DNA from 4 places in the Heyndrickxia sp. FW510-T9 genome. Region 3 is predicted to be linked to each of the others. Evidence: riboswitches for the same ligand, from Rfam matches in the RefSeq annotation. Region 3 holds a riboswitch; each other region holds the start of a gene.

The links. A riboswitch is a leader RNA that binds a small molecule or an ion and turns the genes downstream of it on or off. The one in region 3 is predicted to bind cyclic di-GMP.
Positions count from the first base shown of each region.
Region 1: another riboswitch for cyclic di-GMP. It lies ahead of AC3WJF_RS07950 (acyltransferase family protein); the one in region 3 lies ahead of AC3WJF_RS08735 (methyl-accepting chemotaxis protein).
Region 2: another riboswitch for cyclic di-GMP. It lies ahead of AC3WJF_RS02295 (sensor domain-containing diguanylate cyclase); the one in region 3 lies ahead of AC3WJF_RS08735 (methyl-accepting chemotaxis protein).
Region 4: another riboswitch for cyclic di-GMP. It lies ahead of AC3WJF_RS05705 (anti-repressor SinI family protein); the one in region 3 lies ahead of AC3WJF_RS08735 (methyl-accepting chemotaxis protein).

Region 1 is NZ_JBYSWK010000011.1:18,273-26,097, forward strand. It holds gene AC3WJF_RS07940 (DUF4362 domain-containing protein) at 276-686, shown strand; gene AC3WJF_RS07945 (YncE family protein) at 796-2,781, opposite strand; gene AC3WJF_RS07950 (acyltransferase family protein) at 3,248-4,402, opposite strand; cyclic di-GMP riboswitch class I at 4,694-4,775, opposite strand; gene AC3WJF_RS07955 (type II secretion system F family protein) at 4,934-5,710, opposite strand; gene AC3WJF_RS07960 (type II secretion system F family protein) at 5,870-6,820, opposite strand; gene AC3WJF_RS07965 (TadA family conjugal transfer-associated ATPase) at 6,822-7,825, opposite strand, start outside.
Region 2 is NZ_JBYSWK010000002.1:200,985-208,809, forward strand. It holds gene AC3WJF_RS02285 (DHA2 family efflux MFS transporter permease subunit) at 1-413, opposite strand, end outside; gene AC3WJF_RS02290 (TetR/AcrR family transcriptional regulator) at 605-1,510, shown strand; gene AC3WJF_RS02295 (sensor domain-containing diguanylate cyclase) at 1,591-2,553, opposite strand; cyclic di-GMP riboswitch class I at 2,799-2,882, opposite strand; gene AC3WJF_RS02300 (DUF2680 domain-containing protein) at 3,071-3,421, shown strand; gene AC3WJF_RS02305 (ArsB/NhaD family transporter) at 3,487-4,764, opposite strand; gene AC3WJF_RS02310 (potassium channel family protein) at 5,050-5,709, shown strand; gene AC3WJF_RS02315 (TrkH family potassium uptake protein) at 5,711-7,030, shown strand; gene AC3WJF_RS02320 (methyl-accepting chemotaxis protein) at 7,357-7,825, opposite strand, start outside.
Region 3 is NZ_JBYSWK010000012.1:89,240-97,064, reverse strand. It holds partial or broken gene AC3WJF_RS08750 (preQ(1) synthase) at 65-235, shown strand; gene AC3WJF_RS08745 (hypothetical protein) at 362-1,237, shown strand; partial or broken gene queF (preQ(1) synthase) at 1,359-1,688, shown strand; cyclic di-GMP riboswitch class I at 2,077-2,166, shown strand; gene AC3WJF_RS08735 (methyl-accepting chemotaxis protein) at 2,281-4,044, shown strand; gene AC3WJF_RS08730 (non-ribosomal peptide synthetase family protein) at 4,084-7,825, shown strand, end outside.
Region 4 is NZ_JBYSWK010000007.1:70,497-78,321, reverse strand. It holds gene AC3WJF_RS05725 (endonuclease Q family protein) at 1-660, opposite strand, end outside; gene AC3WJF_RS05720 (NUDIX hydrolase) at 653-1,213, opposite strand; gene mciZ (Z-ring formation inhibitor MciZ) at 1,315-1,443, shown strand; gene AC3WJF_RS05710 (aldo/keto reductase) at 1,511-2,422, shown strand; cyclic di-GMP riboswitch class I at 2,850-2,932, shown strand; gene AC3WJF_RS05705 (anti-repressor SinI family protein) at 2,959-3,102, shown strand; gene AC3WJF_RS05700 (helix-turn-helix domain-containing protein) at 3,254-3,586, shown strand; gene AC3WJF_RS05695 (YqkE family protein) at 3,630-3,887, opposite strand; gene AC3WJF_RS05690 (CoA transferase subunit B) at 4,162-4,830, opposite strand; gene AC3WJF_RS05685 (CoA transferase subunit A) at 4,855-5,544, opposite strand; gene AC3WJF_RS05680 (acetyl-CoA C-acetyltransferase) at 5,569-6,756, opposite strand; gene AC3WJF_RS05675 (5-bromo-4-chloroindolyl phosphate hydrolysis family protein) at 7,014-7,670, shown strand; gene AC3WJF_RS05670 (toxic anion resistance protein) at 7,667-7,825, shown strand, end outside.

The sequences.
Region 1 (7,825 bases), on a different contig from region 3:
AATAATAGTCCCAATCAATGCTATAAAAAATACAAGTATTCTTCGAGTTAACTTACCAAGCGGCGAATATTTAGATAATCCTGGTAATATTTATGATAAAAGGGAACAAGGTATTGCTAACTCTATCTCCATTGGAGTCTACAAAAAATTGTAAGTATCCTTTTGTATCTGTGGATTTCCGAATATTGAAAATTCACCCTTCGACAAAAGGTACAAATTTGTTGAAGAATAAATATCTTGTAGCAATAGTTCATTTAGACAAAGGGGGAAAGTAAATGAGAAGGTATTTAAGTTTAATAGCAGTCTGTATAATGTTGCTTGTTGGTTGTACCAATTCAAATAATATTTCTAAAAACTATACTCCAACTAAAAATGATATTGTGAATAGAAATAATGGCGATATTGAAAACGAAACTAGATTAAAAGAATTTATCAAACGTACAGAAGCTGGCCAAAAGGATAGTATTCGTGTGGTTGCTTACACAAAAGAAGGGGACCCGATACTAACTGATTTAACATTTAACGGGGAGCAGCTAAAAGTTACAAGAGATAATACTAGGGATAACTACGGGAAGGGAGAAATTAAAACAATTAGATGTGAGAAAATCTTAGTTGAAGGAAGAAAATACTCTATAATTGGTTGCAAAGGTTACAATTCTCCATATTACTTGGCAGAAGGTCATTAAGTGATAATAGATTGAATCACCTTCTCTTGTTTCTTTAGGTATTCATGGGAACGATAGAACCGTCCCCATGTTTCTATTTCTAAGACGATAATTCTGGCAACGTTCGAACCTACTTAACCTTCACAGAAAGTACCCGACTCTTATTCTTCGCAGAATCGACCGCATATATCTTTAAAGTATGCCCTTTCTTTAAGTGTTTCCCTTTTAATGAAAGAGCCACTTGTCCCTTGTTAATTGTCTTTGACTTGTTGATATATTGATTATCATAATACACATAGACAATAGAGCTTTTTTCAGCATTACCGGTAATGGTCTTTGTTTTCGTTGTAACGTTTTGGATCACCGGAATGCTTGGAGGTGTTTTATCCACAACTGTTACTGTTTTTTGACTTTGATTTCCCGCTGAATCAATTGCAAGAACGGTTATCTTCGTACCCGCTTTTTGGCTATGAATATTTATTTTAAAGTTTCCTATGGAAGATGCCTTTGTTTTCCCGATGATATCCTTTCCAACTTTCGCATAAACATCCACATTTGCTGAAGTTTTTCCTTCAATTATTTTGGAGGAATCGCCAATTTCATGGACAGTTGGAATATCTGGATTAATAAGATCGTCTACGGTTATGGATTTTGTTGTCACATTACCAGCAAGATCTTCCACTTTAAACTTATAGGTGCCATTTTTAATGACTGTATAGCTGCAGGAGGAAGAATTCACTATCTTTCCATCTGGCATTGTAATCAATTTTATTCCCGAATCATCATCCTCGGCTAATACCGTTAACGTTACAGTGTTATTGATTGGCTTTGGGTAACTACTAGAAACCTTAGGTGGTGTTTTATCAATATTCATAATCGAAATGGTTTTCGTTTGAATGTTATGGTTTATATCTTCAACTGTAAAAATGTATCCACCATTTTCATTGATCAAAAAGGTTGCCTTTGATCCATTAACGCTTGATCCATCCGGCAATGTAATCCTTCTAATCGCATAGTTATCTGTTGCTGTGATAGTGGCGATTACATCATGATTCGTATAAGCAGTATTGCTTAACTTAATCGAAATGGAAGGTGGTTCTTGATCAGCCGCATCTCTTATTTTTTCTAGATAAACTTTATCATCCTTATCCTTATAGATGGCAATTAGCCCATTTTGATACAAAAGAGTTTGCACCTTCAGATTTTGCATAAAAGTCCGAAGATATTGGTTAGAATTGTATTTATATATTTCAATCCCAGTATTTGTATTCGCCGCATAAGTTAATTGGTTAGCCAAGTCAAATGCATAATCATTGTATTTTTTATATAAATTAACATTAAGTATCGTATCCCCAGAACTGATCGGTGAAAGATCCATTACTAAGCCATTATTATTATACATGTGCAGCCCATCCGGCGTAATTCGCGCAAACGGACTTAGATTGTAGTCCCACGAAATATTGGTTCTATCGGAATCTTCGAATTGATGGCCTTTTATTTCAAATGTCGAAAGAACTACTGGTGTGCCCGTTGTATCATATGAATATAGTTTTTCTGCACTTGAATTATATGTAATATAAGACTTACTATAAATCAAATAATTCTTTTTCTGCGGGATGACCCTCCTATCCTTTAAGGAATAAACCGATAAATGGCCCCACTGTCCTGATCCGGGAGATATATACATATAACCATCTGGATCAAAAGCCAAATCAAATGGATCGGTATCTATATCAATCATTTGTATGGTAGAAAAATCTTTTAGATCAACCTCCGCAACTACACCGGAATAAGGTCCAGAATTATATCTATTATGGCTCTCTTTAACTTGTGTCACATATAACTTATTTTTATAAATCTCTAGTCTTTCAGCTGCATATGGCAAAATCAATTTTTTAGTTACACCCGTCTCATAATTGACGGAATAAATAGTTTTACTACCAAGCTTGGTCATATATACCACTGGCTTATTGGGATCCAAAGCCGTATCGCTTGGTACAAATCCGATTTCAACCGGGTTAGACTCCGCATATACTTTTCCATGCTTAAATGAAGAAAAGATTCCAGAGCTCAAACTCAGTATCAATACTAAAGAAAAAATAAATGCTTTTTTCAATACTCTTCCCCCTTAAAAAAATCTCCAGAACACGGAAATAATCTCTATAATTAATATTTTATACGTTTGAACTAGATTAATATATCATTTTACTGGATTGGATTATATTTATTTTTTAGGTAAATGCACCAAAAAATCAGTTTGCAAATAGATATGTAAATGTGGGAAGTGAATTACAATATTTCATCTGTATGATCGGATTCCATCAGACGCTTATGTTAAAAATTATTAATGGAATACATTAAGCTTTAAAATGGTGCTAAACAAGATAAAAGCCATCAATTTGAATACTTATATCTTGTATAATTCCTATTTAAGCGAATAAGACGTTCGGTGTGATTTTTTACCTATTTCGTGCAGTTTGTACTTTGTTTCGTGCAGTTTATCTAATTTTCTGTACAGATTGAACCGCCGTTTCGTGCGGTTCATTTAATATTTCGTGCAGATGAAACGGATTTACGCAGGTTCATCCACCGGCTGCTTGTTTCCTTGTTTTGAAACCGTAGAACCGTCCCTCCGTTTCATTTCCCTTTTTCTTTATGCCAAATAGAAATCGTAATACGTTGATTCGTTTGATGACGAAATGATAGCAAAGCATGATAATGATAAAGGCGACTGGAACAAGGAAAATTAGCTTAATCGGTACTGGCCAAGATAAGTCACGGATGAAAAAACCAAGCAACAAAATAACCGGTTGATGTAAAATATAAAATGGCATGGAAGCCTCACTTCCGTACTTCAAAAATCGATTCGTATTTGATAAGTATTTGTCTGCTAAATAAAAGATACATAATATCCAACTCCAGCAATTAATGATACGAATTGCATAGAATATATAATCCTGAACAGAGTCTTGTTGCGGCATTCCTTTTAAATACCAAGAGATAAAAACCAAAGAGGTTAAAAGTGCCAAACTAAAGTGTATTTTAATGGTTGATTTAATAACCGTTTTAAAGGATACACTGGAAAAAAAGTAATAACCATACAGAAAGATAATGAAATAAAATACGATATCCCATCCACCTAAGTTAACTGTCTTTATAATTCCAGATGCAAAGAGAATAATGGGAAGTAGAAACAGGTGGAGAATTCCAAATTTATTCCTTCCAGATACCTTTCTAAATAGCGGCAATGCAATAATAGAGAAGACTATTAGTACAAGTAAATACCATAAATGCAAACCGAAGAATGCGAAATTTCCTGTACCTCCAATATCCAAGTACACACCATCAAAAAAATGAGGAAAAAAGCTAAAAAATGAACCGTGAAACTGGTGGTGAGATACACGTTCCATATAGACTTGCGGTGGCGTTAGGACAAACACCCCAAATACAAGCGGTACAAATAACCGAATCATTCGCTCCTTAAGAAACTCAGTATTTTTCCTTTTTTTCAAGGCATAAGAAACACCTATCCCTGATACTGCAAAAAATATCGGCATCATCCATGCGCCAACAAATAAAGAGAAAGCTAAAATCCCACTAGCATTTAACACATTATTTTTCACATGCCATGGAAATGGATTAAAAAACATGGAGCAATGGTAAAGAAATACTCCAAGGGTAGCTAACACACGAATCCAATCTAAATCATATTGCCTTCTTAATGAAACATTGTCCATATCCCTCTATCACCTTTCGAAAATTCGAACTATTAAATATACTTTCACTATCAAATAATACTCTATTAATTTTAAAAAGGGAATATTCCTTCAATGTTCATACATCGCTATGATTTGACTATATGTGTATGCAAAAAAAAATAGAGCCTTAGGCTCAAAGATCAACATTCCTATGTATTTTTCCACATGTTATGCATGTATGTGTGTAATAGCTGTACCTATGTTTTCGACGCAAAAAGCAGATAATGGATTTAAACTTCAAATTGAACAACCCCTCAATAATTGAATAAATCCGGCAGTCCAGCCATCATAGGGTTCCCTTAGACCTGAGACTTTGCGTCCCTACTTTTCAATAGGTTTGCCTTTATCAGAATTTTTTTATTTTGTTATAAAATTGTATCATTTCTAACAAAAAGCATAAAGCATAAGATTTCTTCATTTTACGACATAATTAGAATCAATTGAGACATGTTCAAAAATTCTTTGAGTGCCAGGCACCCAAAGACTTGCACCCAGATTTTAGCATCAACATTACCATCCAGTGGTCAGCAATTTGATAATCATAGGACCTAGGATAACAATAAACAAGGATGGAAAGATGAATATTACCATTGGAAATAACATTTTAACCGGAGCCTTCATTGCCTGTTCTCTAGCAGCTTCCCTCCTTTGTTCACGAATTCTAGTTGTTAAATTTTTGAGTACCTTTGCCATTCCCACTCCTAAATGGTCAGCCTGAATGAGAGAAGCCAAGACACTTTGTAGGGGTTCTGAAGGAACTCTTCTACGCAATTCGTAAAAAGCTTCACGCCTTGTCTTTCCTAGTTTCATATCTTCCAATGTAATGAGAAATTCTTCCGATAACGGGCCTTTTCCCTTGTGGCACACCGTTGTGATTGCCGCATCCAGACTGTTACCGGCTTCAATAAGTAGATTGACGGTGTCAAAAAAGTCGGGCATATCCACATTGATTTGTTTAATGCGCTTGCTCTTTTTTTTACTTAAAAAGAAGAGTGGATACCGGTAGCCAAGAAAGCAAATTGCAAATGCCAGCAACACAAGCATACTTTTCTCATCCACCATTGGAGAAAGGAGAAGTATCGTAAATAGAAATCCTCCTATACTTAGCAATAGTTGAAATAGCCGAAAATCAGCACTAGAAAACTTAGAAGAGAAGCCTGCTTCGCGAATGAGTAACTCCAGTTTTTTACGTTTGGTGGAAGAAGTTTTTTTATTTATTAATTCCGTTCCATTCAGCCAATAAGTTTGTAGTACCGTTGACCGCTTTCGTTGCTTTTTTTTAAACAAAGGTTCTTTCTCAATCCCTTGAGTTTCTTTCAGAGTAAAGTAACTATCAACCTTCTTTTGAAAGGAAATGCTCCTGCCGAAAAGGAAAAATAATATTCCAGCGGATAAACACATGAAAAAAATTACAGAAAAAATAATAAAAATGATGGATAACATGTTTTACACCTCTATTTTGATAATCTTTTGAATCAACACCCAGCCAAACATGACTGACAGAACAGAAAAAATCATCAACATGATCCCTAGTGGATGATGAAACATTGGTGCAAAATAATCGTGATTTATGAAGTAGAGATATCCCCCAATTCCTATCGGTAGAAAGGTAATGACCAAAGAGGATAATTTTCCTTGTGCTGTTAATGTCTTTAGCTCTCCAAGAATACTGACTCTTCCCCGAATCGTATCTTCCAGTGTTTCTAACAGCTCAGACAAGTTACCGCCGCTTTTTCTTTGAGCCATAATGGCTTGTAGCGCAACCTCCAGTTCCTTATTAGGTAAACGTAGTATAAGATCCTCAAATACCTTTTCCATCTGTATTCCTAAACCTACTTCCCGAACGACACGTTCGAATTCCGGCCCTATAGGATCAGGCATTTCCTTTCCTACTAGTTGCATTGCTTGTAAAAAACTAAACCCTGACCGCATTGAATTAGACATCATGCCAAGAGTATCAATAATTTGCTGTGGGAGATTATTTAACCTTTTTTTACGTTTATATGAAAGATAAAAAGTAGGTATCACAAAACCGACAATAGCAAAAGGTAAAATCAAGTACCATGAAAATCGAAAAAGAATGACTATCAACACTAGTGCTAGTAAACTGATGAAACGGTAAGTCAAATACTCTTCCGGTTGCATGGATGTACCTGCCTGAACTAGTAAAGTTTTTGTGTTTTCACTATAACGGAATCCTTTGAAAAGATTGGAAACATTTGATACGATGAATTCCTTTTTCTTTTTTTGGGCTTCTTCTGTTATTTTTTCTGGAGCAGGAATGAACTCTTCCATTCTACGAATCGTCCGTTTTTTCTTTCCAAACTTAGATAAAAAAAGGAAGCATATTAAACATGTGAGGGAAAAGAAAAAAAATACCAATATCCATTTCGTCATGTTACCATCCTCCGTTCACCCATGCAGCGGGAAGGTTAAAACCATTCAATTCAAATTGATCCATGAATTTAGGACGAAAACCAGTTGCATGAAACACACCTTCAATTTTCCCATCCACATTTTTACCTTTTTCGTTAAAAACAAATAAATCCTGTAGAACAATCGTATCACCTTCCATTCCAAGAACTTCGGTGATATGCGTTATTTTCCTTGTTCCGTCTTTTAAGCGCTTTTGTTGAACGATCAAATCAAAAGCATGGGAAATTTGTTCACGAATAGCACGAACCGGTAAGTCAAAGCCTGCCATTAATACCATTGTTTCAATTCTAGCTAACATATCTCGCGGTGAATTAGCATGGCCAGTACTTAAGCTTCCACTATGACCTGTATTCATAGCTTGTAACATATCAAGTGCCTCTGCCCCGCGAACTTCTCCCACTACAATCCGGTCAGGTCGCATCCTTAGTGCATTTCGGAGTAAATCTCTTATAGTGATTTCACCTTTCCCCTCTACATTAGGGGGACGTGATTCCAATGAGACAATATGTTCTTGCGTTAGCTTCAATTCTGCTGCATCTTCAATGGTAATAATTCGTTCATTTGCAGGAATAAACGACGATAATACGTTTAACGAGGAAGTCTTTCCCGAACCGGTGCCGCCGCTTATAAAAATATTTAAGCGTGAACGAACACATATTTCTAAAAACTCCGCCATTTCTGCATTTAACGTCCCAAATTGAATCAAATCAGAGACAGTGAATGGACTTTCTGAAAACTTTCTGATCGTAACTGCAGCTCCTTTAAGAGACAATGGTGGGATAATGGCATTTACTCGTGACCCGTCTGGTAATCGTGCATCTACCATCGGGGAACTCTCATCCACCCTTCTCCCAATAGGAGCAACAATTTTTTCAATGATACGTCCTACATGCTGATTGTCCCTGAAGGTAATATCGCTTTTTACAATTTTCCCATTACGTTCAAAATACACATCGAACGGTCCGT
Region 2 (7,825 bases), on a different contig from region 3:
GCAGCTCCCCTTTTTTCAATAGGGAATGAAGTTAACATCACATTCATTAATAATGGCATCATAATAGCTGAACCTGATGCTTGAACAAGACGTCCAACAAGAAGAACCCAAAATTCTGGTGAAAAACCAGCTACAATTGTACCTATCGTAAATAAACTCATTGCGACTAAAAATAGTCTACGGACTGAATACCTTTGAATAAGAAATGCTGTTGCGGGGATCAAGACCCCATTCACAAGCATGTAACCTGTAGCAAGCCATTGTACTGTTGGCATGGTAACATCAAAGCTTTTCCTAATAGACGGTAGTGCAATATTTAATAGTGTTTCATTTAATATAGAAATAAACGCTCCAATTAAAAGAATGACAATAATCCCATATGGAGGTTTTTTCGTCTCTAAAGTTGTTTCCACTTCTTATCTCCCCTCAATGAACCAATAGTCCATTTTTTTATACAAATCGTTAAAGCATAATGAATATATTAAACCCATCGTTCTATTTTTGCAACTAAAAATTCCTGTCATTTATTAGGTTTGTTTTCAATATTCATTTACGATAGTATTAAGTTAGACCATGAGTCTAATTTTATTTTAAGGTGATTTAAATGAATGATCGAAAGCAGCATGTCATCAAATTAGCTCATCAGCTATTTATCGAAAAAGGATTTCAATCTACATCTATACAGGATATTTTAGAATATAGTGGTATTTCAAAAGGCACTTTTTATAATTATTTTTCTTCAAAAAATGAATTACTTATGGCTATTTTTCATTCCGTTCAAGAAAAATTAGAAATAGAACGAAATAAACTTTTGATTGGGAAAGAACGATCGAATATTGATATATTTATTAAACAACTCGAGCTGCAAATAAAATTAAATAAACAAAGTAAGCTGTTTGCTTTATTTGAAGAAGTATTTGTATCAAATGACGTTGATTTTAAGGATTTTTTAAAAAAAGCGCAATCATCACAGCTTAATTGGACTTTTCATCGTCTTGTTGATATTTTTGGAGAAAGTAAGAGGCCATACTTGTTAGATTGCACTATCATGTTTACAGGTATGCTACATCATTATTTTCATTATTTCTTTAAGCAAAAACAACCAGGACTTACCATTCATCAAGTGATCCGTTACTGTATGAACCGTCTTTCAAACATGGTTGAAGAAGTAGCATCTAACGGGGATCAATTATATGACCCTGAGCTAATGGCAGCTTGGTTTCCTACTTCTAACGATGACCTTAGAAACTTCAGAAATACTCTTGAACAATCAATTAATGATTTAAAAATAATGATTAGAAAAGATCTTCATGTGGAGCAGCAACAGTTGAAGTGGATAGAATTACTGGACTTTGTTCAGGAAGAAATGCTGCAATCTAGGCACCCTCGCCACTATTTGGTTGAAAGTGCTCTCGATTCTTTAGCAAATGAGAAAGCAGAGCCGATTTCGAAGGAGTATAACAGGTTGAGAAAGTTTATTCATGCTTATTTTAGTCAAGCGAATCTCTAATTCTATCGAATGGATTCCTTGTAATTTCCATGTTAATCAGATCGAAAGGCAGCTTGTTCGCTACAAGCTGCCTTTCTTATTCAAGCTTTAATCTCAACCGGTTTACGAATATTTTTCTCTTTATACATGTTTTGATCAGCCCTAATAAATAGTTCATCCATCTTCCCAATAGATGAGACTTCATAAGCATAACCAATTGAAATTTTAATCATGAAATTAGGATGTTTCATATTGTAGTTTGCAACTTCTTTTCGTAAATTTTCTGTAAAATCGCACAAAGAAATAAGATCGATTTTCGTTAACAGAAAGGCAAATTCATCTCCTCCGATTCTTGAAAGCAGAACCGTTTCATTGGAAAAACTATCAAGTAGTTTCGATGTTTGAATGATCAATTTATCACCCATTTGGTGCCCATAATTATCATTCATCCATTTCAATTCATCCAGATCACATAATATGATAGCAACGGATTCATCTGTTTCTTCATTATAAATTCTCTTCTGCTTTTCAAAAAAAGTACGATTATATATACCTGTAATTGCATCATGTTCAATTTTATATTCTAGTTCCTGTTGTAAGAGTACTTTTTCATCGATATTTCGAATAATCCCCTGAATGGCAACGATTTCGCCGTTCATGTATATCGGGGTTGAATATTCCTCAAACCATTTGTACATACCATGTTGATCCTTCCATCGCATAACAATCGGTTTATTAAAATCAATTTCTCCAGATACTTTTTTCTTTAAAATATGAGAGTCATCAGGATGAATAATTTCGAAGACTGTGTAAGGATTTTTTATACTATCTTTTACAAGATTAGGTCGCAACATATCATCTAATGCAGGACTTATATATCGATATTTCAGCTGTGGTTTTACATCGCAATAATAAATAATGTCTTTTGAACTTTCCACTAGATTGTAGATCCGTTTTTCATTTTCTGTATTCTCGTAAAATCTTTTCAATACCTTTCTTTTTAACGGTTCTGAATAAATCACTCCGATGATAAGTCCAACAATGCCAATACCAAAGCCTATCATGCCTTCTCCCCCAAGATTGTTTAATGGCATTACTTATTAAATGGTACTTTTCGTAATTTGTTTTAAATTCTTAACAAGGTTTACCTTTCGGGGCATCTTTTCTAAAAAAATGTATTCATTTAAAAAAATATAGTCAATACCAGAGGCTTCTATATACAAAAACAATAAAGTTTAAGAAAAGATCCTTATAAATAGAAAAGAGGTAGTCCGAAAACGAAACTACCTCTTAAAGTATTTTCTCATTTTTCGGTAACCCGGCTACCATAGTAATTTACCTTAGGCCCGTAGCTTTGCGTCCTTATTTTTCAATAAGTTTGCCATTATCGTTATTTTAATTATTAGTATATTTTAATTATATACTTTTTAGGAAAAATTATCAATTTTTTTACCAAAATAATGCACATTTTATAGTACTTTAGGATTATAAATTTTTTTCCATATTTTTTTACAAAAAATGCATCATTTTATAAAAATTGCAGAGTATATAAATATTCTATTAGAAAAGGAGATGAACTACGTGTTAATCAAAATGAAGGCATTATTAATAGTGCCACTATTCTTACTCATTTTAGGGCTTCCTGTTCATGCAGAACCACTAAATGCTGATCACCAAAAACAGGCTGTTAAGCTAACAAAGCAACAACAAGCAGAATTAACTAAAATGCATCTTGATATACTAAGTAAGAAAAAACAGCTTATTATAAAGTATATGGAATACGGTGTTCTGCCAAAAGAAAAGGGCAATAAGATCCTTGAAATGATAGATGAGCATTCTAAAGAAATAAAAGAACATGGTCCTCTCACTCACTGGGATAAAATGCATCACCACCATCATCACGATCACGACCATGATGATGATGACGATTAATGAATAGACTTACAAAAAAAACCAATGTTTCATTGGTTTTTTTATTTTTCGGGTGTCTAGCACTATTAAAGATATCTGATATAAATATAGACCATGGAAATCGCGACACTGATGAACATAATTGGTAGTCCGATGAGGGCAAATTTGATAAAGGAAATCTTATAGCCTTCCTTCCCAGCCATACCGGCAACAATGAGGTTGGCGCTCGCACCAATTAATGTTCCATTGCCTCCAAGGCATGCGCCTAAAGCTAAGCTCCACCAAATCGGCTCCAAATCATGAATGCCAAGGGTCCCCATTTGTTCAATTAGCGGAATCATGGTTGCAACAAAGGGAATATTGTCCACAAATGCTGATGCTATCGCACTTAACCAAAGAATCAGAAAGGATGTAGCCGTCTCCTGTCCACCAGTTAAATTAATTGCATACGAAGCAACCTTTGCAATAACTCCCGTCTCGACAAGACCTGAAACAAGGACAAAGAGCCCGATAAAGAAGAAAATAGTAGTCCATTCCACTTTAGTTAATGCATTTTCAAGATAACTTTCTCCCGCCATTATTAATAAAAGAAATGCACCCATTAAAGCAATTGTTGCTGATTCAACACCGATTATTTGGTGTATAAAGAAACCTATGATCGTTAGTCCCATTACCGCTAACGATTTTATCATGAGCGTTCTATCCGTAATTTCATCTCTTTCATTAAGCTGCATAATCCTCTCTCTTATCTCATCTGTGACATGAAGCCCCTTTCGATAAAAGAGTATCAATAATATCATGGTAACTACCATGATCAGCATCACGATAGGAGCCAAATTTGTAATGAAATCCATAAAGGTGATCGATTCAACAGCGCTACCGATCATTATATTTGGCGGATCTCCGATCATCGTTGCCGTTCCACCAATATTAGACATCAGTATTTCCGAAATAAGAAATGGCATCGGATTAATACTAAGCTGTCTTGTGATACTAAATGTTATGGGAACCATGAGGAGCACCGTCGTTACATTATCTAGAAACGCCGAACCGACCGCTGTGATGATTGATAAAACAATTAAAATGGAAAGCGGTCTTCCTTTTACTTTTTTGGCGGACCAAATGGCAATAAATTTAAAGACTCCTGTTTCAGCTGTAATCGAAACAATAATCATCATCCCAATTAACAAACCGATTGTATTAAAATCAATATGATGAATAGCAGATTCTTGATCCACGATCCCAAGTAAAACCATTAATCCGCCACCAATCATGGCAATAATGGTTCGATGAATCTTTTCTGAAATAATTAACCCGTAAGTTAATAGAAAAATAATAACAGCAAAAATCGCTTCGTTAGGCATATACATCCCCTTTTCTTACTAAATACAATGTTATTTTTTATCAATAAAATAAAATCATTCCTAAAAAACGCAAAAAGGAGCCCTATATGACAGGCTCCTCCAATATTACACGTTCATATTCAATTATCATTAATGGTATCAAAAAATTCCACTTTTTGCAACAATTAACCATTCATATATGATATTGTTAAAGTTGGATACACTAGAAGGTTATCCCATTTTCATAAGAATTAAGCAAAAGGGAAAAATACATAAAAATTGTTGATAATCAGGAGAGGATTAGAAATGAAGAAAAAACAATTTGCTGTTTTTGGATTAGGTCGCTTTGGCGGAAATTTAGTGAGGGAGTTTAACAAATTATCAACTGAAGTACTCGCTGTAGATAAAGATATTGATAAAGTGAATGAGCTTGCACAATTTGCAACTGCTGTAGTGCAAGCAAATACAATTGATGAGATAACTTTAAAAAACTTAGGAGTCCGCAATTTTGACTTAGTTTTTGTATCCTTTGGGGATGATATTGAAGCAAGTATTCTTACTTCATTATTATTAAAAGATATGGGGGTCAAAGAAGTTTGGGCAAAGGCTCAAAATGCGTATCATGAAAAAGTATTAGAGAAAATCGGTGTTGATAGAATCATTAATCCCGAAAGAGATATGGCAAAAAGAATTGCCCATCATATTGTTTCAGAAAAAATATTAGATTATATCGAACTTTCGAAGGAATATGGCATTGTTGAAATCATGGCAACCGAGAAAATCAATCTTCGCACATTAGCCGAACTCGATGTCCGAGCGAAATATGGATGTAATATTGTCGCTATTAAAAGAGGTACGGAAATAGTTGTTTCTCCTATGGCAGATGACAAGATTTATAGAGGGGATGTATTGATTGTTATTGGCAAAAACGATGATATAACGAGGTTAGAGGAAGAAGGTGTCTAAAATAAATGCAAGAGTTATTCACCTTAACCCTGCCCAGCTACTCATTTTAGTATTTTTTACAGCAATTCTTATAGGAACTTGTCTTTTAAAATTACCGATTGCATCCTTCCATTACGTTCGATGGGTGGATGCTTTATTTACCGCAACATCTGCAATGACGGTGACTGGTCTTTCTACAATTGATTCTGCAAAGGAATATACATTGTTTGGTCAATTTGTCATTATAAGCTTAATTCAACTGGGCGGTTTAGGAATCGTTTCATTTGCATTGTTAATTTTTATCATGCTCGGAAAAAAGATTGGCTTAAAAGAACGCATTCTCATCCAGCAAAGCTTAAACCAAACATCGATAGGTGGTGTCATTAAGCTTGTTCGCAACCTTTTTCTGTTTTCCTTCGGGATTGAATTTATCTTCATGTTGTTTTTATCTATTAGATGGATCCCGGAGTACGGATTGTGGAAAGGTGCCTTTTATAGTTTTTTCCATTCCATATCTGCATTTAATAATGCGGGATTTGCACAATGGTCAAATAATTTAATCGGGTATGTTGGCGATCCAATCGTAAATATTGGCATTACCGCTCTCATAATCCTTGGTGGAATTGGGTTTACTGTCATTTCTGATATTTGGTATAAAAAAAGCTTCCGGAAACTCAGTCTGCACTCGAAGATCATGATTATCGGGACAATTGCGACAAATTTACTCGCAACAATAATTATTTTTATTCTGGAGTATCATAATCCACTTACATTAGGTCATCTATCTACTCCAGATAAAATATGGGGTTCCTATTTCCAAGCGGTAACAACAAGAACTGCTGGATTTGAAACCATCGATCTTAGTGGTTTAAAACAACCTACTGCATTATTATTCTTATTGCTAATGTTTGTAGGAGCGGGCAGTGCATCAACGGGAGGTGGGATTAAATTAACCACTTTCATCGTCATTGTCGTTGCTGTTATGACTTTTATAAAAGGAAAAAAGGATATTGTAATAGCGAAACGTTCTATTACAAATGCAATATTATTAAAGTCATTAGCGATTTCTAGCATTGCAATACTTGGCATTTTACTGTCCGTGTTTATATTGTGTCTAACGGAAAAAGCATCATTTCTTGTGATTCTATTCGAAGTTATTTCGGCATTTGGAACAGTTGGTCTTACAATGGGATTAACTACTAAGCTAACTATAATCGGTAAGCTTATTATTGTGATGATGATGTTTATGGGCAAACTCGGACCATTAACCCTTGCTGTATCCATCGCAAAATCGGAACCATCAAGCATTCGCTATCCGAACGAAGACATTTTAACAGGTTGAACTAAGAAAAGCGCAAGCGCCGCAGCTCTAGCGTACGGATTTCGTAGTCTTCGACTGAGATAAAGGAAACCGTGCTGAGGTAGTTCACGAGCTATTGAAAATTGAACTACCATTTTCACCGAGTGAAATTTGTACTTCCAATTTCACCTGATGTTGACTTATCGTAGGGAGGAGACGGAGAAATCCGCTAGCCGATAGGCGCTGGAGCTAGACAGAGACAACACTAATAAAACAATCTATATGATAAAAAATTTATACTTTCTTACCTTTTCAAAAAGAGTGCGCAAAAGGTCGCTGCCAAAAACAACGACCTTTTGATGCACTTTTTATTTACTTAATTTGAACTTTGATATAACAACCTGCAGTTCATCCGCTAAATGGGATAGGGATTCGGCAGAACTTGTGATTTCTTGCATTGTTGCTAACTGTTCCTCGGAAGCCGCTGCATTTTCCTGACTGCCAGCTGCAACCTGCTCGGTAACTCCCTTGGCATTTTGCATTGCGGAAACAATTTGTGTGGTGATAGCTTGGATTTCCTCCACAGATGCTGATACATCTGTTACCTTGCCCGTTACATTATCAATTGATTTCGCAATTCTAGTAAATGAATCATTCGCTTCGTTCGTATAGGATAAGCCTGTTTGCACTTTTTCATTTCCAGACTCCATCGATAATACAGCATTGTTCGTTTCCTCTTGAATGATTGTAATCATTTTGGAAATTTGGTCTGAAGATCTGCTTGATTCCTCTGCTAATTTTCGAACTTCATCGGCAACGACTGCAAATCCTTTTCCT
Region 3 (7,825 bases):
TATATGATTGCTATGAGTCTATCCTCTCTAAAATGTCACGGCACATCTTGAGGAGGCTTTTTTTATGTCAGGAAGAACAAATGAAGAAGGGTTAAAGGATTTAACCTTATTAGGGAATCAAGGTACCAAATACACATTTGAGTACGCACCCGAAATATTAGAATCTGTCGATAATTTACATTCGAATCGGGATTATTTTGTGAAGTTTAACTGTCCGGAGTTTACTAGCCTGTGTCAATAGGGGCACACTTCAGTGGCGACACTGTCGATTAAACCTCGTGAATTCAGGGAAGGAATTTGAATGATTATGTAGAATTATATAATATATAAGAACGAACGTTCTATATCTGGGAGGTATATTATGTATTCTTCATATCCTTGGAGAGATAAAAACTGGTTTACTGAACAATTTATCTATAATGGAAAAAGTATAAATGAAATGGCGAAAGAGTTTAAAGTAGATTGGACAAGTCTAGAAAGATGGAGATCAATTCATGGGCTACCCAAACATTCACAAAAGGGATTGATTATTGAACATTTTGGAAAAGAGTGTTCGGAGAAAATTGATCAAAGAAAACGAAATCGGTATTCCATTGCAAATAAGGCAAAAGCAGATAAACTTTTTACAAATAAGAATCTTGAAGAAATACACGGTGAAGAAAAAGCAAGGCTCATTAAGGTAAAACGATCGAAGTCACTAAAGAATATTCGGAGGTCAGAAGAATTTAAAGAAAACCTATCCCACCAACGGAAAGGAACTGGAAATTCGAATTGGAAAGGTGGCTTTCAAAGCCAAACTGTTTATAAAGAGATTAACAGACAAATAGTTGCAAGATATGTACTTAATATGTGGAATCGGTTCATTATAAATGAACGAGGTTATACTTGTGAAAAATGTGGTCTAGTGACCTTAAAATGCAATGGACATCACCTACTTTCATTCTCAAGAATATTCGGTACGATATGCCAGCATTTAGATGAGAAACGAAGATTAAATACAATGGAAGTAATTATGGAACTTCATCGATTTCATAAACTTCACTTTGATAAACTTTACCAATGTCTTTGCCCTACCTGCCATACAGATATACATCGCCAAGAAAACTTTGAAGAAAGAATCAATCAAGAGAAGAAATTAATGCATCTACTCCAAGAATATAATTCTAATCCTGAGCCAAGCCTCAATATTGAGGAAGGTGCAGAGACTATCGAAACCACACAAATACGAAGCGAGTAAAAGTAGTATTTGTGGAAGGTAGTAGAGTACATCATTTTTTTGATGGAAGCGCGAGGATTCTTAATTTAATATCGTAGTTAATTAAGAATATGATATAGTCCATCTGCTCATATGAGTAGTGCCAATAACCGGCCAGCCAGACTTTGCAACTATGTACATCAGCTACATCCCAGACAAAAAGATTGTCGAGAGTAAATCACTGAAGCTTTACCTATTCAGCTTTAGAAATCATGGAGATTTCCATGAGGATTGTGTGAACATCATAATGAACGATCTGATTAAGCTTTTAGATCCACGCTATATTGAAGTGTGGGGGAAATTTACGCCTCGTGGCGGTATTTCCATTGATCCATATTGTAATTATGGAAGAACGGGAACGAAGTATGAGGAAATGGCCACTTTTCGCTTAATGAATCATGATTTATACCCAGAGAAAGTGGATAATCGTTAATATGTTGTAATATTTAAATGGATTATCTGTTGGTTTATTAATTCTTGCAAATATTGTAGCGGTGAAGCTGTTCAGTAATTGCTTCTAGACAGTTTTACCTGCAGCAGCAGTTGTCTCTTTTTTACGTATCCGATTGTCGATGAGCTTTTTAAGAAATAATTGCAGGGGACTGGGATCTATGTCCCTTGTAAGTATGGATTATTAAAGTCTCTTTTTTTTACAATCTTCCTTTAACTCCTCCGTAGTCTCCACTATTTATAAATAGCTCTGAAGAAATATAGGATAATGTTACTAATGAAAGTAAAATAATTGTAGAAAATTGTCTTTTTTTTGTTGATTTATAAATTATTCATGGTAATATTTACTCGTTGACAAAATTGATTTCGAGTATATAAAAGGGTAAAACCGTTGAAAAATGGTGACACAAAGCTAAAGGGGCTAAAATGTTCTCCATACATCATGCCAGCCAGTTGCCGTCTAACTTTATGCATGTCTGTATTTAGTTTGTCTAGGCAATGGCTGTTCCTAAGAGGGAACGCTTTTTTATTTTCGCAAAAAAGGTATTTTACTATTTGTATAAAGGAGATTGAGTATGACTACAAAAAGAAAACTAAATGTTTCAATGAGTACAAAATTTTCCCTCCTTTTAGTTACAATTCTTTGTATTTTAGGATTGCTAACGGTTGGGCTTGCTTATTACATCATAAAACAAAGTAATTTAAAGGATATGAGTAATTCACTTCATGATTCATCCCTTATTTTAGCCCAGTCGATGGATAAAAATATGGTGAAATCTATTCTTCAACAACCTAATGAAAATAACCCTGATGTTGTACTTGCTACAAAAGAAATGGATAAGATTAACGACCAATCGTCTATTATTACGAATGTAAATTTAATATCTAAGGTTGGGGATAAATATTATGCCCCAGGTCTTTCTACCAGTCTACTTAAGGCAGGTGTTAAATATAATCAAGAGCTTCAATCACTGGGATTATCACCTCAATATTTAGCAGCTATTGATAAAGCTTTTAGTACAAAAAATGTTACAGCCACAGATATATATGGAGATAAATACGGACTTTACAAAACAGGTTTAGCCCCAATTATTGATAATAACGGGACAGTCCTTGCACTAGTAGCCATTGATTATGACGTATCAAAGGTAACTGGAAAAGCATGGTCTGAGGTATTAATTGTTTTGTACGTAACCATCGCCATTCTTCTTATTTCCGGTATTGGAATGTATTTTATTGTAAAGAGGAAGTTTGCACCTATTCAACAGCTTTCAAGTTTATCGAAGAAAGTAGCAAAAGGCGAATTACAAGTCGAACCTATGCCTGTAAAGTCTAAAGATGAAATGGGCGAACTAATTCAAAATTATAACTTGATGATAGAAAATCTAAAGAACATTATTTTGAGTGTAAAGAAGGTTTCAGGTCAAGTAGTGAATTCCTCACAAGTGCTTTCCTCTAATATGGAGGAACTTTCAAATTCAAATAATCAAATTGTTAGTTCAATCCAGGAGATTGCTAGTGGAAGCGATACTCAAGCAGATCGTGCCACTCAAAGTACAAAAATTATTGAAGAAATGAGTATCGCTATCCAGCGTGTAGCAGAGTCTGCATCAGTAATTTCTGAAACTTCTTTAAAAACAACACAAGAGGCGGAAAAAGGCAACAGCGTAACAAGGGAAACAGTGAGTCAAATGGAATTAATTAGTCAAACCGTTAATAAATCGGCTAAGTTAGTCAAGCTACTAGGTGACCGTTCAGATGAAATTGGGAAAATTGTTGAGATTATTACCGGAATATCTGCACAAACGAATTTATTAGCGTTAAATGCAGCCATTGAAGCGGCTAGAGCTGGAGAACATGGTAAAGGGTTCTCTGTGGTGGCTGACGAAGTTAGAAAGCTTGCTGAGCAATCAGAGGAGTCTGCTCGTCAAATAGCTGGAATTATTACCCAAATACAAGGAGAAACTCTTGAGTCTGTCAATATTATGGATAAAGCCGTTAAGGAAGTCGAAAATGGACTAGGAAATGTAAATCAAATGGATAAGGCATTTGGAGAAATCGTGGAATCTATTCATCAGGTAACGGATCAAATTCAAGAGGTTTCCGCAACATTTGAGGAGGTTTCTGCCGGTACAGAGGAAGTCACGCAATCCGTGCAACAAATGGAAGATATCTCTAGTAGGTCAAGAGATAATACAAAAGCTGTTGCAGAGGAATCGATTTCTCAATTGGAAACAATTGAAGAAATTTCGAAAGAAGCACAAGCGTTGAAAGAACTATCAGATGAATTGCAGTCTACTGTTGGAAACTTTCATCTAAATGATAATCACAATTCATAAACCATCGTACAACATAGATAGAAATGGAGATGAAGGTATATGAAAAACGGAAATGAAATAAGAAATAAAACTTCTTTAGATGAGAAATATTGGTTGATGCGACTTGCTGAATATACATCAGCTCTAGACTTGCCAATTGATTTTTCAAGAACATCCTCCTATCAGTTTAATGGAGATGTAACGGAAGCAAGAGTAAATGAAGAGCTTGCAGGTAAAGTAAAGGAATTTTCGCAGATACAAGGTATAAGCATCCCTTCTATTTATCTGTCCGCTTATATGATTTGGCTGTACTTAAACTCAAATGAAGAAGATATTTTGATTGGGAATGCCGTTACTATTGAAAAAGACCAGCTTCCTATATTATTACCGTTTCGACTATCGTTTGCATCACTGAATTCTGTAATGGAGCTGTTAAAGGCTGTAGATAAGCAATTGGCAATGGATATTGAACAACACTCAGTATTGCCTGATGTAACAGAGATTTTAAAAGAAAGAGATATTAGTAGACCAAAAGTTTATCCAGCAATTTTTCAGATGAATGCCGAATTTAGAAGTAATTCAGCTGCTGGTGAAAGGTTTACGTACGAAACAGATTTAAAATGGAACGTTTTTCAGAAGGATCAAGAATTTATGCTGAAAATTGAGTACAATACTCATGTATTCTATGCTTCTTCAATTCAACGCTTTATCGAACAATATATGAATATATTAAACTTTTTCGTTCAGCAAGATTTATCAGGGGAATTCCGTTCCATGAACATTTTGTCGGAAGTCGAAAAAGATATTTATAACCGTTTAAATAACACGAGCTCACCATATGAAAAAAATATGGCGATACCGCAAATGTTCTATCATTCTGTTGAAAAATATCCTAATCTTATTGCGGTATCTTCATCAGAGGGGTATTTAACATATGCAGAGCTTAATGAGAAATCGAATCAAGTGGCGCATATGCTAATTGCAAATGGACTCAAAAAAGGAGCGTTTGCAGCCATTTTGATGGAAAGAAGCATGGAGACCGTCATAAGTATATTAGGAATCTTAAAAGCGGGCGGAGTTTATGTTCCCATTGACCCAACTTATCCGAAAGAGCGCTGCAAATATTTGCTTGCAGATGCGGAAGCGTCCTTTATACTAACAAAGCGGAACTATTCAGAGCTTCTTAATGAACTAATAGCGGATGATGAAATAGATCGAAACGTCTTTTTTGTTGATCACTCAATGGATCGGTATTCTAAGGAAAACATATACTTGGATATTAAACCAAATGATTTGGCATATGTGATTTATACTTCGGGGTCAACCGGAAAACCAAAAGGAACACTGCTTGCACATGAAGGGGTTATTAATTTAGTTGCCTCTTTACGAGAAGTATATGAATGTACTGAGGATGATGTAATAACTCAATTTTTCTCCTATAGCTTTGATCCTTCTGTGGGAGAGACATTTATGTCCTTGTTCTCAGGTGCCAGGCTCCATTTGCTTTCTGAAATGGAACGTATATCTATCGAGGAATTTGCAAATGCGGTAGAAAGAATAAAGGCTACAAATATTATTGTGCCAACTGCTTTCTTTAATCAGCTTGCTTTGCATTTAACCGAAGAAAACATTCACCAATGGAAGACAGTGAAACGAATTTCGATGGGTGGAGAGGCTTTAACAGGTTCTATGGTCAGGAAATGGCAAGAAAAGTTTGGAACAGATATAGAAGTAATCAACTTATATGGACCTACCGAATGTACCGTCATTGCAACTATAAATAAGCTTATTGAAAACGTACCTGAAGAACAAAAAAATATACCAATTGGGAAACCATTAAATAATTATGAAGCTTATGTGTTAAATCGGGGAGGACAGCTTTCTCCTTTAAATGTACCAGGGGAACTTTGTATTGGTGGAGTTGGACTTGCAAAAGGGTATTGGAAAAGAGCGGATAAAACAATGGAAGCTTTTGTTCCGCATCCTTTTTCTAGTAAGAAGGAAGACCGTTTATATAGAACTGGGGACATTGTTCGATTACTGCCTAATGGTTTCATAGAGTTTGTCGGACGAAAAGACACACAAGTGAAGGTAAGAGGATTTCGTATTGAAATCGGGGAAATAGAGGATGTATTTGCTCGAAAATCAAATATCCAAGAGGTGGCTGTTATTCCGAAAAGTTTAGCGGATGGCAACAAATCCCTCATTGCTTATTATTCTGGAAAGAATGGCATGAAGGTTGACCAAAAGGATATTCGAGTTTTTCTTGAGGAGCGTATTCCAACTTATATGATTCCGGATCATTTCATTCAATTGGACGAAATGCCCCTTTCTCCTACAGGAAAAATTGATCGAAAACAATTGGAATCTTTGGAAGAAAACTTTGTCAATGACGAATATGTTGAACCGAAAACGGAGAATCAGCGAATTCTTGCAGCCGCTTGGGAAAAAGTGCTTGAACGCAATCAAGTAGGGATACATGATGACTTTTTTCACATTGGCGGCCACTCACTTAAAATTCTTCAAATTATCGTACATATAAAGAAGCATTTTCCTTTTATAAAAATACAAGATTTTTATCAATACCGTACGATAGCGGAAATGGATGCTTATATTTCAAAAACCAAAGTGCCGCTGAGAAATAAGGGAGATAAAGCTGGAGTTTGGAAAGTAAAAGACCTAGTAGAACCATCCGATATGCCGATCTTGGCTTCCAATATTAGCTCATCTCCACCAAGAGGTGTCCTGCTAACAGGTTCAACGGGATATTTAGGTAGCCATCTATTATATGAACTTTTACACCGGACAGATGCCCATATTTATTGTCTTATTCGACAAAATTCGGATACAGCATTAATGGATAGATTAAAAGATACCATGCATTTCTATTTCGGCAGTGACATTCTTGAAAAGATGGACGAACGTATAACCCCACTGTCAGGAGATTTATCGAAAAAGAACTTGGATCTTTCGCAAGAAGATGTTCATTTAATTTTACAAGAATGTGATTCCTTTATTCATTGCGGTGCTGACGTTAGACATTTTGGGGATTCCACTCATTTTGATCAGGTGAATGTTAGTGGTACTCGTACGCTTCTTGAGCTGGCAAAACTAAAAGAAGGAGTCCATTTTCACCATATCTCAACAATGGGAATACCGGAGGAATTGGCGTTTACCGGGAAATGGAATGAAAATGCGGCTAAAGGCGATTTTGATTATGATGTAGAGTTGGAGAATGTATATACTCAAAGCAAGCTGCTAGCAGAAAATCTTGTTAAGAAAGTTATCAAAGAGGGACTTTCTGCAACAATTTATCGTGCTGGTAACTTATCTTGTCATTCTAAATCCGGGATGTTTCAGCAAAATATGGATTCAAATGCCTTTTACAGAATGATAAAAGCAATGCTTTATCTTGGTAAGGCTCCAAAGGCAAATTGGTACGTCGATATTACACCAATTGATTATGCTAGTCAGGCTATCGTTGGAATGGCATGTTATTCGAATGTTAATGGGAAGACACTTCACATTTGTAATCCTACTCAAATAACGTATTCATCCCTTATTCAGTCCTTTCAAAATATCGGATATGATATTGAAGTTATGGAGTTAGAAGAATATGAAGATTGGTTAGTTAATGGAAAACATTCGGAAGAAATTCAAGAATATTTAACTTTGGCAATTGCACAGCTTGAAGGTGAAGGAGCTAAGGACTCCGATTTTAGATTCAATTGCCAAAAGACAACTAAGCTGCTTGAAGATACAAATATTAGATGTGCAGATCCGGATAAAGAACTTTTAAAAG
Region 4 (7,825 bases), on a different contig from region 3:
TTTCCCTAGAGAATGAGCATCGGAATTACTAACAAAAGTATATTGGTGTAATTCATGTATTTGATCAGCCATTTCTGTATTAGAGCTTAACCCTAACTCAATTCCATCAATAAGATTAGGATCTAAAATTTCCGTTAATGACCTTTCTACACCTTTACCATACAAACTTTTGAATGGTGTAAATACATGGGCAGGGATAAATATTCCTCCCATGGATTTAATTTTCTTTTGCAACGAAACAGCATTTTCATGAATTCTTTGTGTACTTAACTGTGCATTCTTCACCTTTGTTTGGTACCACATGGAAAACTTCTTTAAGGATTGTAAAGACGGAAAGTATCCAAGGACATGAATGGGCCCTTTACAATTCTCATCATTCACTTCTATTTCTACACCTGGTATAAGTGTCACCGTTTCTTGGTATCGGAATCCCCCCTCCTCCATTTCTATTAAGTCGGAACAATCTAGCAAGTCCTCTATTTCAGCAATTACTTCTGGCGAATGACAATCAATAATACCTACAATATCCAATCCTTTAGGTGCCTTCGCTGTGCGTAAAATATTCGTCAATGTTAATGATTTTGAAGCAGTAATTTTGACAGGCTTTCCCGTTTTTGTCCTGCCGATATGAATATGAAGGTCGACAAAGTAATTATTCATTTTTATTTAACGCCTCTTTTAGTTGTAAATATTGAATCGCATAGGCTGTTTTGGCATCATATATTTTCTGTTCTTGGACTAGTTGAACAGCCTCTTCCAAAGTCACCTCTAATAGTTCCACAAATTCATCCTCATCCATACTCTTAGGTTGCTCCAGCTTTTTAAGTCCCTTTGCTAAATATAAATGTATTAGCTCATCGGCAAATCCAGGAGATGTATAAAAGGAAGTAATTAATTCAAGGTCGTCACATGAATACCCTGTTTCCTCTTCTAATTCTCTAATTGCTGTTACTTCTGGTTTCTCTCCTGGCTCTAATTTTCCTGCAGGAATTTCAATAAGTGCACGATCCAGCGGTTTTCGATATTGATCAACTAAGACAATTCTTTCATCCGGTGTAATTGCCAAAATAGCAACTGCACCAGGATGCTTTATAATTTCCCTTTTAGAAAAATTACCATTCGGTAGCTGGACTTCATCTACTTGTAATCGAACAACTTTCCCCTCGAAAATTTTCTCCGACTTAATTGTTTTTTCCGCAAATTTATGCATCATTAACTCTCCTTGTTCTATTCCATAGTCTATTATTCATACATTTTAACAAATAAGAAAAGCGGAGGCGAATGTCAAGCCCTCCGAAAAAAGGAGACATACCTGTGAAAATCTATGTATATGCAAAGGGGATTACGATGAGTGGAAAAGCATGGGAAATTAGAGAGCAATTAAAATTATATAGAAAACAGTATTACTATGTTCATGATTGGATTAAGAAAGTCAACAAATAGCAAATGTTTTGCGAACTAATAGTATTTTTCGCTAAAATAGAGAAAATAAAGCGAAAGGAAAAATAAAATGAAAAAAAATAGACTAGGAACTTCTGATTTATATATTTCTGCGCTTGGATTAGGATGTATGTCACTAGGGACTAACGAAAAATATGCAAAAGAAATGATAGACGCCGCGCTAGAGGAAGGCATCAATTATTTTGATACTGCTGATTTGTATGATTTTGGGGTAAATGAGGAGATTGTTGGGAAATCATTAAAGCATGTTCGCGATAAGGTGATTTTAGCTACAAAAGTAGGAAATCGCCCGAATAAAGATCATTCAGGATGGAGCTGGGATCCTTCGAAAAAGTATATAAAGGAAGCTGTAAAAGAAAGCCTAAGAAGGTTACAAACCGATTATATTGATTTATATCAATTGCACGGTGGTATGATTGAAGATAATATTGATGAAACAATTGAAGCATTTGAAGAGTTAAAATCGGAAGGAATTATTCGATTTTATGGCATTTCCTCTATCCGTCCCAATGTTATTCGTGAGTATGCGAAAAATTCTTCCATTGTCAGTATTATGATGCAATACAGTCTTCTGGACAGACGACCGGAGGAATTGTTTCCATTTCTTGCGGACCACGAAATAAGCGTAGTAACAAGAGGCCCGCTCGCTAAAGGCTTATTAAGTGAGAAGTGGCTGAATAAACTTTCCGACAAAGGGTATTTAGATTACTCTAATCAAGAACTTCGAGAATCGCTAACTAGCATACAAGAAAAATTAGTCTCTAACAAAAGGTCCATAACTGACTTAGCTGTACAATTTAACTTAGCAAATGAAGTAGTCACATCGGTTATTGCAGGAGCAAGTTCAATTGAACAAATAAAGAAAAACGCACAAGCGGTAAATTCCAATCCTTTAACCACAGAGGAAAGAAAGATACTCCTTACTTTGACGAAGGATACTACTTATCAAGAACACCGTTAAGTTTTGGAATTAACCTTTTTTGTGAACAAAATAGATAGATGGTCGATATGCTTGAACAAGCCTTAGATTACGAATAACAGCGAAGTGAGAGCATTTCGTCCAACAGCTATATATTCTGCCTATGATGTGTAACTCATTATCATTTAATTTAAAAAGTTTTCAACAATTTCTTAATCTTTTTTACAAAATGTTCGTCTTTTTTCATATTAAGTGTAAGATAAAAGAAGCGATAAAATTCCTTTCAGAATGCTTTTTGATATATTTCGACAAAATAGTTTAAATTATCTAAATATTCACCTTTTTCACATTCCACTTTAAAAGTTTTTTCATTATTTCGACATCGACATTTTTTTCGAGAATCGCGTTTTTATTTTCTGTATACTCAAAAATGTAGACAAAAAGTAGTGGATAAATAGAATGGGGAATTATCAGAAAAGGGCAAACTTATTGAAAAATAAGGACGCAAAGTCACAGGTCTAAAGTTAATACGATGACGGCTGGGCTACCTGAAATACATCGTATTTTAGGAGGTTAAAATGGAAAAGAAATTAGATGTTAATTCAAAAAAACTGGATCAAGAATGGGTTGATTTAATTTTAGCGGCACTAGATATGGGAATTACTGTGCAAGAAATAAAAGACTTCTTTGATAAAAAGTCAACTGAATTAGAAGTAATGTAAAAATCTTTGCTCTACCATTCTATCATACATATTTTATTTTACTTCTTGATATCGATATTTCAATTCTTATAATTTTTTTACAAAACCGTTCTAAATATGGAACCACGATTTCGTTATATGCTATAATAAAGCGAAGGATGTTGACATAATTATGATTGGACAACGCATAAAGAATTTTAGATTACAAAAGCAATTATCATTATCAGAGCTTGCTGAAAGGGCGGGTATCGCAAAATCATATCTTAGCTCCATCGAAAGAAACATTCAATCCAATCCATCAGTTCAATTTCTCGAAAAGGTATCGGCAGTTCTAGGTGTTTCTGTTAATTCTTTACTTCATGATGAAGGTGAAGAAGGAACAGACAATATTGAATTAGATTCTGAATGGGAAAAACTAGTACTAGATGCGATGAAATCAGGGGTTTCAAAAACTGAATTTCGTGAGTTTCTAGAATTTAACAAATGGAAAATAAATAATAAATAAAGCGTTCAATGATTAATCCCACTTGAACGCTTTTTTGTTTTTCTTATTTAAACTTCTTCCAATCCATTGGATTTTCGTTTAATAATTCTGCAAATGATTTATTCTTCTCTCTTTTTCTTCTTTCTTCTTTCTTACGTTCTTCCTCTTGAAGTTTTTGATTGTCTTCTTCCAGTTCTAGTTCAGCTTGAGCTTGTTTTAGCTTTAATAAAATTTCATTATTTAATGTATCTTGTAAGGTTAGCAACTCATTCGGTTTTTCTTTTTTTCGATGATGTTTTTGCGGTTTATTTGATTTTGCCATTGTATTTTCTCCTTTATAAAAGGCTCTTTTTTTAAACTTGGCTGCTTTTGTAAAGTAAATCTTATATGCTCTTCATTCTCTATAAGAATAGGTATCCTTTTTAAGAAAAGATGCCCCGAAACTAATTCTAAGTTAGGATTTAAAATAAATTACGAACGTTAAAATCGGGTTTTGGATTTTAACAATTTATACGAAAACTGGCCTATTAAAATAAAAAATGAAGAAGGAGAGTCAGGTTTTTTCACCTACTCTCCATTCATTTTACTACAGTCCGTTAATAAGCATCTACTTTTACATCCTCTGGAACGATTAAAGATGGTTCTGTTGAAGAAAGTATCTCTTCTACCGTGTACCCTGTTGCCACTTCTCTTAAAACAAGTCCTTCCGATGATACATCGATTACTGCTCGGTCCGTAATAATTCGATTCACAACCCCCTTACCTGTTAAAGGAAGACTGCAATTCTTTAAAATTTTCGATTCACCATTTTTATTCACATGGTCCATTATTACTATAATTTTTTTGGCACCATGAACTAAATCCATGGCTCCGCCCATTCCCTTGATCATCTTCCCTGGAATCATCCAATTCGCCAAATCACCTGACTCCGATACTTCCATGCCACCCAATATCGCTACATTTATGTGCCCACCGCGAATCATGGCAAAAGATTCCGCACTATCAAAATAGGCGGATCCCGGTATAGCTGTAACGGTTTCTTTTCCTGCATTGATTAAATCAGCGTCGATTTCATCCTCTGTTGGATACGGACCAATACCGAGTAAGCCATTTTCCGATTGTAAAACAACTTGTTTATTTTCTGATATATAATTGGCGACTAAAGTAGGCATACCAATCCCTAGATTTACATAATGCCCATCTTCAATTTCCTTCTCCGCTCTTCTAGCAATCTTTTCACGTACTGAACCTTTATCTGCAGACATACTTCTCTCTCCCTTCCCCGGTGTTTATTTGCTGATTGTTCTTCTTTCAATCCGTTTTTCTTGATTTCCTTGTATGATTCGCTGTACATATATACTCGGAGTATGAATGAAATTTGCATCCAATTCACCAATTTCATAGAGATCCTCTACCTCTGCTATTGTAATCTTTCCCGCAGCAGCAATCATTGGATTAAAATTTCGTGCTGTTTTGTTGTATACTAAATTCCCCATTTTGTCGCCTTTCCAAGCACGAACGAGACTAAAATCTGCCGTCAAGGCTTCCTCAAGAACATACTCTTTACCATTAAGGATGCGAGTCTCTTTTCCTTCTGCAATCGGTGTTCCCACACCAGCAGGAGTATAAAATGCAGGGATTCCTGCTCCACCTGCACGAATTTTTTCGGCTAAGGTGCCTTGTGGTGTTAATTCTACTTCCAATTCCCCAGCTAATACTTGGCGTTCAAATTCTTTATTTTCACCAACATATGAACCTATCATTTTCTTTATTTGTTTATTTTGTAAAAGTGGCCCTAGCCCCCAATCGTCTACTCCACAGTTATTGGAAATAACCGTTAAATCCTTTACACCTTTTTCGACGAGTGCAAGAATTAAATTTTCTGGAATACCGCAAAGTCCAAATCCACCAACCATTAATGTCGCGCCATCATGAATATCTGCAACCGCTTCTTGGAAGGATGTATATACTTGTTTCAAATTTTCTCTCTCCCTTCTATTCTACTAAGCTAATTCAACAATTGTTGCTACCCCTTGTCCTCCGCCAATGCAAAGTGTAGCAAGCCCATTTTTTGCTTGTCTTCTTTGCATTTCATGAATAAGTGTTACTAGAATTCTTGCCCCACTTGCTCCAATTGGATGACCAAGCGCAATCGCCCCGCCATTTACATTTAAAATCTCTTTATTAAATCTTAGCTCTCTGTCAACTGCCAGCGATTGTGCAGCAAATGCTTCATTTGCTTCAATTAAATCCATATCCTCTAAGGATATCTGTGCCTTTTCTAAAGCCTTTTTCACCGCCGTTACCGGACCAATGCCCATAACACTTGGATCTACTCCTGCATTGGCATTTGCTTTTATCGTAACAAGTGGTTTAATACCTAGTTCATTTGCTTTTTGCTTTGACATAACTACTACCGCTGCCGCCCCATCGTTTATTCCAGAAGCATTTCCAGCTGTCACTGAACCATCCTTTTTAAAAGCAGGTCTTAAGGAACTTAATTTTTCTACTGTTGTACCTTTTTTAGGGTATTCGTCCGTATCAAAAATGATTGGTTCACTTTTCCTTTGCGGAATTTCTACTGCGACAATCTCCGCTTCGAACTTTCCTTCTTCAATAGCCTTCACTGCTTTTGCTTGACTATCTGCAGAAAATTGATCCTGTTCCTCTCGGGAAAGTTGATAGCGATCACAAAGATTTTCTGCTGTTATTCCCATATGATAATCATTGAAAGCACACCACAGCCCGTCTTGAATCATGCTATCGATTAGTTTCTGGTCTCCCATTTTAAACCCGTCTCGCGCATTTTTCAGTAAATAAGGTGCCTGACTCATATTTTCCATTCCGCCGGCAACAATTATGTCAGCATCTCCCGCTACGATTGCTTGCGCAGCAAGATGAACAGCCTTTAATCCCGACCCGCATACTTTATTAATGGTCATCGCGGAAACACTTTCCGGAATCCCTGCTTTTATTGCCGCCTGACGTGCAGGATTTTGCCCTAATCCGGCTTGCAGGACATTTCCCATAATGACCTCATCTATTTGATCGCCTTTTAACTCTGCTCTTTCTATTGCGTGTTTAATGACGATACCGCCTAGTTCTGGTGCTGATATATTTTTCAATGCGCCATTGAAGCTACCAATAGCTGTTCTTACTGCACTTACTATTACGACTTCTCGTTTTTCCATTTTTTTACCCCCAAGTTGATTAGAATGATTTTGTAATCGCTAACATTTCCTCTTCTACCTTTTTCGATAAAAACTTTAAATTTCCTGCTGTAAAATTAATTGATTCATTTTATATAAGTACTTAAGATGTATTGTACAATACTACTAGAGAAGTATTTCTTTCGTGAATGATCTTTTTTATAATAAGAGGAGTGAAACTTTTTCTTTTAAAATCCGTATGGAGAGTTATAGCTGCTCTAGATTGGAGTCGATTAAACATGAAGTCCATTTTTTCATTTATTGTTCGTATTTTTGTTGCCGTGCCTTTTACGGTACTCGTTTGGCTGATTAGTTTTTTTGGTTTCGGGCAAACATTCCTTATTTCCTCCGCTTCAGCCATTGTGGGGGGCGCAATTATATACTTTACCATTAAGTCAATAAGCACAAGAAAGTTTTTGAAAAAACATCAATTATCCAAAAAAGAATTTGCCTATATTGTCAAAAACTTAAAGGAAGCAAAAAAGAAAATTGGACGGATGCAAAGAGTATTTTTTAACGTTCGAAACATTGGTGCATTTAAACAAATGTTAGATCTTATTCGACTTGTCAAAAGAATTTATGCGATTATCAGAAGAGAGCCAAGAAGGTTTTATCAAGCGGAGCGATTCTTTTTCTATCATTTAGATTCTATTGTAGAATTGTCCGAAAAATACGCATTTTTGGCTGCGCAGCCAGTTAAAAATAATGATCTGTACTTTTCATTAAAAGATACCCGCGATACTTTAAAGGAATTAAAAAGGACAATAGAGAATGATTTATATGAAGTGCTATCAAAGGACATTGATCATCTTGAGTTTGAATTAAATGTTGCGAAGCATACTTTACAAACACCTAAAGACCCTCTTATAGACGATGAAAGGAGATCTGCAAAATGAGTGAGTCAAAGGAGAGCTTATGGCAGGAAGATATAAGCGATGGATTGGAGGATTTACTGTCCAGTCCATTTGGAGAAAAGGAACTTATTATTCATGATACACCTGTTGCAAATCATGAGGAAAAACCGCAAAGATTAATTGATGTTCTACCTGAA